One region of the Qipengyuania sp. R86523 genome, then DNA from elsewhere that is predicted to be linked to it. Evidence: predicted binding sites of a transcription regulator. Region 1 holds the regulator's gene; the other holds the start of a gene.
What was found. Region 1 encodes LexA, which represses DNA repair genes until DNA is damaged. Its sites were predicted from a motif close to GTTCCNCNCTTGTTCT; they were not measured.
Positions count from the first base shown of each region.

Region 2: the regulator LexA is predicted to act here: its motif matches at 2,475-2,490, upstream of uvrA (excinuclease ABC subunit UvrA).

Region 1 covers NZ_CP138997.1:660,330-664,717, forward strand. Annotated here, with positions in the region: gene trpD (anthranilate phosphoribosyltransferase) at 1-656, shown strand, start outside; gene trpC (indole-3-glycerol phosphate synthase TrpC) at 658-1,443, shown strand; gene lexA (transcriptional repressor LexA) at 1,591-2,280, shown strand; gene SJY12_RS03250 (ComEC/Rec2 family competence protein) at 2,299-4,388, opposite strand, start outside.
Region 2 covers NZ_CP138997.1:950,049-954,436, reverse strand. Annotated here, with positions in the region: gene SJY12_RS04610 (lysozyme) at 1-855, opposite strand, end outside; gene SJY12_RS04605 (diguanylate cyclase domain-containing protein) at 1,028-2,206, opposite strand; gene uvrA (excinuclease ABC subunit UvrA) at 2,502-4,388, shown strand, end outside.

The sequences.
Region 1 (4,388 bases):
CGGGCGCGGCCGATACGCTCGAGGCGCTCGGACTCGACATGGAAGCGGCAGGCCGCAGCGCGGAGAAGACGCTCGCCGAACTGGGCATATGTTTCCTGTTCGCCAAGAACCACCACCCGGCAATGGGGCGGATCCAGCCCATCCGCCAGAAGCTCGGGGTGCGCACGATCTTCAACCTGATGGGGCCGCTTTCCAATCCCGCCGGGGTCCGGCGCCAGCTGATCGGTATCGCCCGCCCCGCTTATGTGCCGATCTATGCCGCGGCCAAGGCCCGGCTCGGAACCGAGCGCAGCTTCATCGCCTCGGGCGACGAGGGCCTCGACGAACTCAGCCTCGCGGGCGGCAACGAACTGGCCGACGTGACGGGCAACAGCTTCGAAATGCGCCGCGTGCTGGCAGTGCAGGCCAATCTGCCGCACGCCCCGGTCGAAGCCATCCGCGGCGGCGATCCGGCGCACAACGCCCGCGCGCTCGAGGCGCTGCTGGCAGGCACCCCCGGCCCCTATCGCGATGCGGTGCTGTTCAACGCATCCGCCACGCTGATCGTCGCCGGCCGGACCGACGATTGGACCGAAGGCGCCCAGATCGCTGCCGAGGCGCTCGATTCCGGCGCTGCCCTGACCCTCCTGCGCGACTGGATCGCACTGAGCGTTTGACATGAACAAGCTGGAAGAAATCTGCGCCACCAAGCGCGAAGAAGTGGCTGCCCGCAAGCAGGAACGCTCGCTGTCCGATCTCGAAACCGCGATCCGTGCGCAGACCCCGCCGCGCGGGTTTCAGGCTGCACTCGCCCGCGCGCAGGATGACGGCTTCGGACTTATTGCCGAGATCAAGAAAGCCTCGCCGTCGAAGGGCCTGATCCGCGCCGATTTCGAGCCGGCGGCGCATGCCAGGGCCTATGCCGCAGGGGGCGCGGCATGCCTTTCCGTGCTGACCGATGCGCCCTATTTCCAAGGCCATGAGGATTACCTCATCGCCGCCCGCGAGGCCTGCGACCTGCCCGTCCTGCGCAAGGATTTCATGGTCGACCCGTGGCAGGTCGCCGAAGCACGCGCGCTCGGTGCCGATGCCATCCTGATCATCGTCGCGGCGCTCGATGACAGCGTCATGGCCGAGATCGAGGCGGCCGCGCTCGACCATTCGATGGATGTGCTAATCGAAGTCCACGACGCCGCCGAAATGGACCGCGCAGCGCGGCTTTCCTCGCGGCTCATCGGGGTGAACAACCGCGACCTGAAAACCTTCACCACCGATCTCGCAACGACCGAGCAGCTTGCCCCGCGGGCGCCGGCGGAAAGCCTGCTGGTGGGCGAGAGCGGGATCAGCTCGCATGCGGATTGTGCCCGTCTCGCAGATTCGGGTGTGCGCAGCTTCCTCGTTGGTGAGAGCCTGATGCGGCAGGCCGATGTCGCTGCTGCGACCAGGACGCTGCTGCACGGCTGAACCGTCGCGCCCGGGGCAAAGCAGGAACAGCTGTTCTCGCCTCCATACCGCTAAACCGGCGCAATTGCTTGACTTGCCGATTCGGGTTGCCTACTTGTTCCGTATTCGTTCACAGCTTTGTGAACAGGCGATACGGGAGTTCGCACCATGCTGACCGCCAAGCAGCACGAATTGATCCGCTTTATCCAGCAACGCCTGGAAGACACCGGCATTTCCCCGAGTTTCGAGGAAATGAAGGAAGCCCTCGACCTCAAGAGCAAGTCGGGCGTTCACCGCCTGATCTCGGCGCTCGAGGAACGCGGTTTCATCCGCCGGCTGCCCAACCGTGCACGCGCACTGGAAGTGGTCAAGCTTCCCGAAGACGCAGTTACCGGGAGCGACAAGCCCAGTGCTGCGAACGCCCTGGTCGGGGCGGCAATGCCGACCAAGACCGTGGCACCCGAACCCGCCAACGACATCATCGACGTGCCGCTGCACGGACGGATCGCCGCCGGCGCGCCGATCGAGGCGATCGAAGGCCAGTCGAGCATGCCGGTTCCCGCTGCCCTGCTCGGTCCCGGCGAACATTACGCGCTCGAAGTCTCGGGCAATTCGATGATCGAGGCCGGCATTTTCGATGGCGACTTCGCTCTCGTGAAACGGACCGACAGCGCGCGCGATGGCGAAATCGTGGTGGCGCTGGTCGACAACGAGGAAGCCACGCTCAAATATCTGCGCAAGGACGCGGGGCGCGTGATCCTCGATCCGGCCAATGGCGCCTATGACCCCCAGGTCTACGATGCGCACCGCGTTCAGGTGCAGGGCAAGCTCGCCGGGCTATTGCGCCGCTATCACTGATGGTACGCGCACCGCGCCCTATCGGCGCGGGGCCGGCCACCAGCCATGCGCACCCTGGTCCTGCGCGACCGTATCGATGCGTTCGCGATCGAGATAAACCGCGACGCCGCCTTCGCGTTGCAGATAGCGCCGATCGGCCTTGAGCCAACGCGGCCGGCAGCTGCGCGGCAGGAAGCGGTCGGCCACGACGATATCGGCCTTCCCGCAGGCTGCGGCCAGCGCACGCTCGGCGATCAAGTCGCGATTGCGGGCCACGAGCACGCTCCATGTCTTCCCGCTTCTCTCGACGGGGAGCACGCAGAACTCGGGGCTGCACCGGCTCTGCGGCCACGCCGCGATGGCCATGGGCTCGCGGTCGGTTCCGGCCAGTTCGAGCAGGTTCTGCTGCGCATAGCCCCCGGCACTGTCGCGGAGGACGAGCAGGCGGTCGGCCTGGCTGGCAATACCCAGATCGCGCCCGTCACGGGTGATCAGCAGGTCGGGAACCGGGGCTGTCACGATCAGGATCGTGGACAGCGCGATCGGCACCGCGCCCCACAGTCTTGCCCTGCCCTGCCACAACGCCAGCCACAGTGCACCGCCGATATAGAGCGCCATCGTGCCCATGCCGATGCGGGGCGACAGTTTGACCGAACCGGGTTGCTCGGCGAAGAAATGCGCGATCGCCAGCAGCACGTCGAGTGACTGGCCGACCAGCCACCAGGCCGGCGCCCCCGCCCCCACCAGATCGAGGAAGAGCGCGAGCGCAACCAGCGGCATCGATACGAAGGTTACCAGCGGGATCGCGATCAGATTGGCCGCCGCGCCGTAGAGCCCAGCACGGTGGAAATGGAACAGCACGATCGGAATCAGCGTGAATTCGATGACCAGCCCGGTCAGGAACAGCATCGCTGCACGCCGTGCCAGGCGCGATAGCCAGCTTTCCTCGCGCGGCGCTAGGAAGCTGCGGACCCAAGCGGCATTGTGGAGCGAGACAATGGCGATGACCGCGGCAAAGCTCATCTGGAAACTCGGCCCGACCAGCAATTCCGGCCAGAGCGCCAGCACCACGCCGGCGGCGATCGCGACCATCCGCAGCGACAGGGGTTCGCGCCCCAGGGCCAGCGCGACGAGCACGAGCAAGGCGCCGATGCAGCTGCGAACGGTCGGCACCTGCGCGCCGGTAAGCAGCGTGTAGCCGATGCCCGCAAGCGCGGCTGCACCCGCCGCCACCAACGGCAACCGCACGCGCAGCGCCAGCCAAGGCCAGGCTGCCAGCAGTTTCAGCACCACCAGATAGGTCGCGGCGATAATCGCGCTGACATGCAGGCCGCTGATCGAAAGCAGATGGGTCAGCCCGGCATCGCGCATGGCTTCTTCGTCGGCCTCGGGGATCGCACCGCGGTCGCCGCTCGCCAGCGTGGCCGCGATGGCGCCCGCCGTCCCGTCGAGATTGCGCCGCACATGCGCCGACAGGCGGCGCTGGATCACGGCGATCGACACAAGCGTCTCCGCGGGCGGTTCGACGAGTTCGACGTCACCGACCACCGATCCGGTGGCCGACAGGCCATCGAACCAAGCCCGCCGCGCGAAATTGTAAGCACCCGGCACGATCGGCGGCGATGGCGGCATCAACCGCGCGCTCAGACGGATCCGTGCCCCTTCGCGCAGCTGCGGCCCGTCGGCTTCCAGCGGCAGATTGACGCGGTAGGCGACTGCCCGGGCTGTCTCGGGGTCGCGTGCTGCCAGCACCAGCCTTACCCGTCCTTCCGCCGGCTGTTCCTCGCGCGCGAGGATCCGTCCATCGATCCGTTCGAACCGCGGATAGGGGATCGGCTCGGCACCCACTGTCGCCGACCGCGCCCAGACCAGCGCGGTGCCCGCTGATATGGCGAGGGCAATCGAAAGCAGCGCAGCAAGCGCATAATTACGGTTCTCGCGGCCGCGCCATGCGGTGATGGCTGCGAAGGCTACGACCAGCGAACCGGCGATCACGGCGAGCCATTGCCACGGCCCGGCAAGGAGGAACCACAGCCCGATGCCGCAGCCGAAAGCGACCGCCAGCCATGGACCGCGATCGAATTCGGCGCCCGCGAGAAATGCCTCGAACCGGGCTGCCAAACTGGACA
Region 2 (4,388 bases), 290 kb from region 1:
GCGACGTTCGCTGCGATATTGCAAGCCTTTGGCGAATTGGCCGCCGGCATGCGTATAGTCCAGCTCGGCCGCGATCGCGTCGTAATCGCCGGCATCGATCGCGGCGTTCAGCCGCGGGCTCTCGCTCGGCGACACATTGCCGATACCGACATTGTAAACCAGGTCGAGAAGCGCATCGAATTCGTGCTGGTGCAACGGCAGGTCGCCGACCAGCTGGCGCACGCCTTCCTCGGCTTCGGCGAGATCGGCATCGAGAAACGCCAGCACCCGTTCCTCGCTGACCCGGTCACCGACGCGCAGCCTGTCTTCCGGTTCGACCAGATGGCCGACGCCCACCGTAGGGTAGCCCGCGACATCGCGGTAAACGGTGTAGCGCACGCCTTCCTCTTCGATCAGCGCCTGCTTGAACGTGTCGCTCGCCGTCAGCAGCGGTGCCGGCTTGCGCACGCCTTCGGCATATTGCGCGGTCATGTCCGCCGTATTGGACGGGGCGACGGGCGCAGGGCGGGGCGGGCCGGTAAAGGCTGCAAGGCCGAGCGCCCCCGCACCCAGCATCAGTGTTGCCCGCTTGCGGGTCGATAGATGCGGCCTGACATCGAAGGCCTGTGCGGCGGCCCGGCGCGCACGGCGCAATTCACGGCGGTGCTGGCGTTCGCGGCGCAACCGCTTGAGCAGGCTTCGCGGGCCTTCGCCGCGGCTGCCGCGCAATGTCGTATGCGACCAGTCGACCGCGTCGAGCGGCCTGTCCAGTTCGTCGAGAATCGCCTGCAGTGCATCGGCGTTCCGGTTGTTTCGCGCTGTGTTCTGCCCGGTGGGGCCTGATGATTGCTTCCTGTGCGCGGTGTCCATTTCCATTGGCAGGGCACCTTTCGTTGATATTCGAATGAAGACACCTGCAAGTCTGGTCCGGGGTACGCGATTTCGTGAACCCGGCGCGGTGTCGGTCTTTCCCAATCAACGGGTGGGGCGGCTCGATGGTCCTCGGCTCGTCCCGGCGGGGCAACGCCCGGTCGGTGGCGGGTGCCCGTCAGGCGGCGCGGCGCACGCGGTTGCGGCCGGTGTTCTTCGCTTCGTAGCACGCTGCATCGGCGCGCAGCAGCGCATCGTCCAGGCCCTCGCCGAAGCGCCAGCCGGTCAGGCCGATCGAGGCCGAAATACGGATATCGGGGTGCTCGGTGAACCCGCGGGCGATCTGCGCGATCGCGCTGCGGAGGCGTTCGGCAGCGTCGGCCGCCGCGCCATCGTCCAGCCCGCGCGTGATCACGAGGAATTCCTCGCCGCCCAGCCGGAACGCCTGGTGCCCGGCGGCTGCGGGCAGGGTGCCGCCCCATTCGCGAATGGCATCGGCCGTCGCGATCAGCACGTGGTCGCCAACGCCGTGACCGTAAGTGTCGTTGATCGCCTTGAACCGGTCGAGATCGATGGTCATCAGGTGGCGCGGCTGGGTGCTGCGTTCGATCCGCGTTTCCTCGAACAGCTTGCGGCGGTTGAACAGACCCGTAAGCGGATCGCGCCAGCTGAGGAATTCCGCATGCGCCAGCGCATCGGCCAAGTCTTCCGACAACTGGCGGTTCTCGACCAGCACTTTCGCCGCGCTCTGGATGTGCTCGCCGGTGGAAGCGCTGTAGATGCGTATCCCGATGACGATCAGCGCAAGCATGACCACCAGCGCAGGATGCTGCACCCCGGGATGCAGGACAATCATCCCCAGCACGGTGAGCCAGAAGCTCGCCAACATGGCGTCGCGTGCCACTGGCAGGGCGGCAAGGGTGACGGCGATGAGCGTCACAACGATTACCACTACGCCGCGAACCAGATTGACGGCCACGACCGAACTGTCGGGCGGCGGCGGCCACAGCATCAGCGCCAGCGTGATGCCGGTCAGGCACATGGCGAACAGGACGACCCGTCTGGCCGATTGCGCAGGCTTGCGTGCTCGCATCACGCGTTCGAGCTCGCCGACAGCCTTGTGCGTATAGACGAAGGACGCCGCGCGCAGCAGCAGGAGGACCGTCATGGCAGCCGCGTTGGGCAGCATGGCGACACCGGCGGCGAGCATGGCCAGCCCGATCATGCTCGCCAGAACTGAGCGACGTTCGCGCTCGAGCATGGCAATGACCGCCTCGCGCTCGATCTCGAAAGGATCGACCGCCAGCCGCGTGAGCCCCTGGCTCGCAGTGTCGTCAAAACGGCTATCGGTGAACAATGGTGCGACCCTTCGTGTCCCGCGCATCGCGGGCGCTGCGGCATAGCGCCAATTGGTTAACGAACTCCAACGCGAAAATCACCATGTAGTAGCCTGCCACGACCGTGCCCCTACCGGTAGCTCGATTGTGACAATGGTTTGACAATCGATCGGTGCCCGCTGCCCGCTGCAATTGATCGGCAGCGTTGTAAATCGCGCCGGCGAACCCACATTCGCGGCACCACTGCGGCCGCCCTTGCGTTCGGCCCGTACCCGCCCTTGACCCTAGCGAACAATTCGGGAACACGTTTCCTTCATGGCACTCACCAAAATTTCCGTCCGCGGCGCGCGTGAACACAATCTCAAGGGCGTCGACATCGACCTGCCGCGCGACAGCCTGATCGTGATCACCGGCCTCAGCGGTTCGGGCAAGTCGAGCCTCGCCTTCGACACGATCTATGCCGAAGGGCAGCGGCGCTATGTCGAGAGCCTCTCCGCCTATGCGCGCCAGTTCCTCGAGATGATGCAGAAGCCCGATGTCGAGCATATCGACGGCCTCTCACCCGCGATCTCGATCGAGCAGAAGACCACCAGCCGCAACCCGCGCTCGACCGTCGCGACAGTGACCGAGATCTACGACTACATGCGCCTGCTGTGGGCGCGCGTGGGCGTACCCTATTCGCCCGCCACGGGACTGCCGATCGAGGCGCAGACCGTCTCCAACATGGTCGACCGGGTAATGGAACTGCCCGAGGGCACGCGCATCTACCTGCTCGCCCCCGTGGTGCGCGGGCGCAAGGGCGAATACCGCAAGGAACTGGCCGAATGGCAGAAGGCGGGCTTCACCCGCGTCCGCATCGACGGCGAGCTTCATGCGATCGAGGACGCGCCCGCGCTCGACAAGAAGTTCAAGCACGACATCGAGGTGGTGGTCGACCGGCTCGCGGTGAAGGAGGGCATCGAGACCCGTCTCGCCGACAGTTTCGAAACCGCGCTCAAGCTGGCCGAGGGGCTCGCCTATGTCGATCTCGCCGATGGCGCAGTGCCGGGGCGCGAGGACGAGGAAGCCGCGGCCGGCGGCGCGATGAAGGGCGCGGGACTGCCCGCCAACCGCATCGTCTTCTCCGAGAAATTCTCCTGCCCGGTCAGCGGCTTCACGATCGAGGAAGTCGAACCGCGCCTGTTTTCCTTCAACGCGCCGCAGGGCGCCTGCCCGACCTGCGACGGCATCGGCGAGAAGCAGCTGTTCGACCCGCAGCTGGTCGTCCCCAACGAGGCGCTCAGCCTCAAGAAGGGCGCGGTGGTGCCCTGGGCGAAGAGCAACCCGCCGTCGCCCTATTACATGCAGGTGCTCGCCTCCCTCGCGAAGGAATACGAGTTCGACCTGACCACCCCGTGGCAGGAGTTCGACAAGGAAATCCGCGACATCATCCTCCACGGCACCAAGGGCCGCGCGATCCCGCTTACCTTCAAGGACGGGCGCAAGAGCTACACCGTCAAGAAGCCGTTCGAGGGCGTGATCGGCAATCTCAACCGCCGCATGCTCCAGACCGAGAGCGCGTGGATGCGCGAGGAGCTGGCCAAGTTCCAGACCGCGCAGCCTTGCGAGACCTGCAATGGCAAGCGGCTCAATCCCAAGGCGCTCAGCGTCAAGATCCCCGGCCCCGCGGGCCCGACCGACATCGCCACCCCCACGCAGATGAGCGTCGCGGATGCCAAGGCGTGGTTCCTCGGGCTCGACGGACATCTGACCGACCAGCAGGCGCAGATCGCCAAGGCCATCCTCAAGGAAATCAACGAGCGGCTGGGCTTCCTCGACAATGTCGGGCTCGACTATCTCAACCTCGACCGTACTTCAGGTACGCTGAGCGGCGGCGAGAGCCAGCGCATCCGCCTCGCCAGCCAGATCGGCAGCGGGCTGTCGGGCGTGCTCTACGTTCTCGACGAACCCAGCATCGGCCTCCACCAGCGCGACAATGACCGGCTGCTCGAAACGCTCAAGCGCCTGCGCGACCTCGGCAATACGGTGATCGTGGTCGAGCATGACGAGGACGCGATCCGCGCCGCCGATTACGTGGTCGATCTCGGCCCCGGCGCGGGCGTCCACGGCGGCGAGGTGGTCGCCGAAGGCACGCTCAAGCAGGTGCTCAGGAACAAGAAATCGCTCACCGCCGCCTATCTCACCGGGCGCCGCGAAATCGCG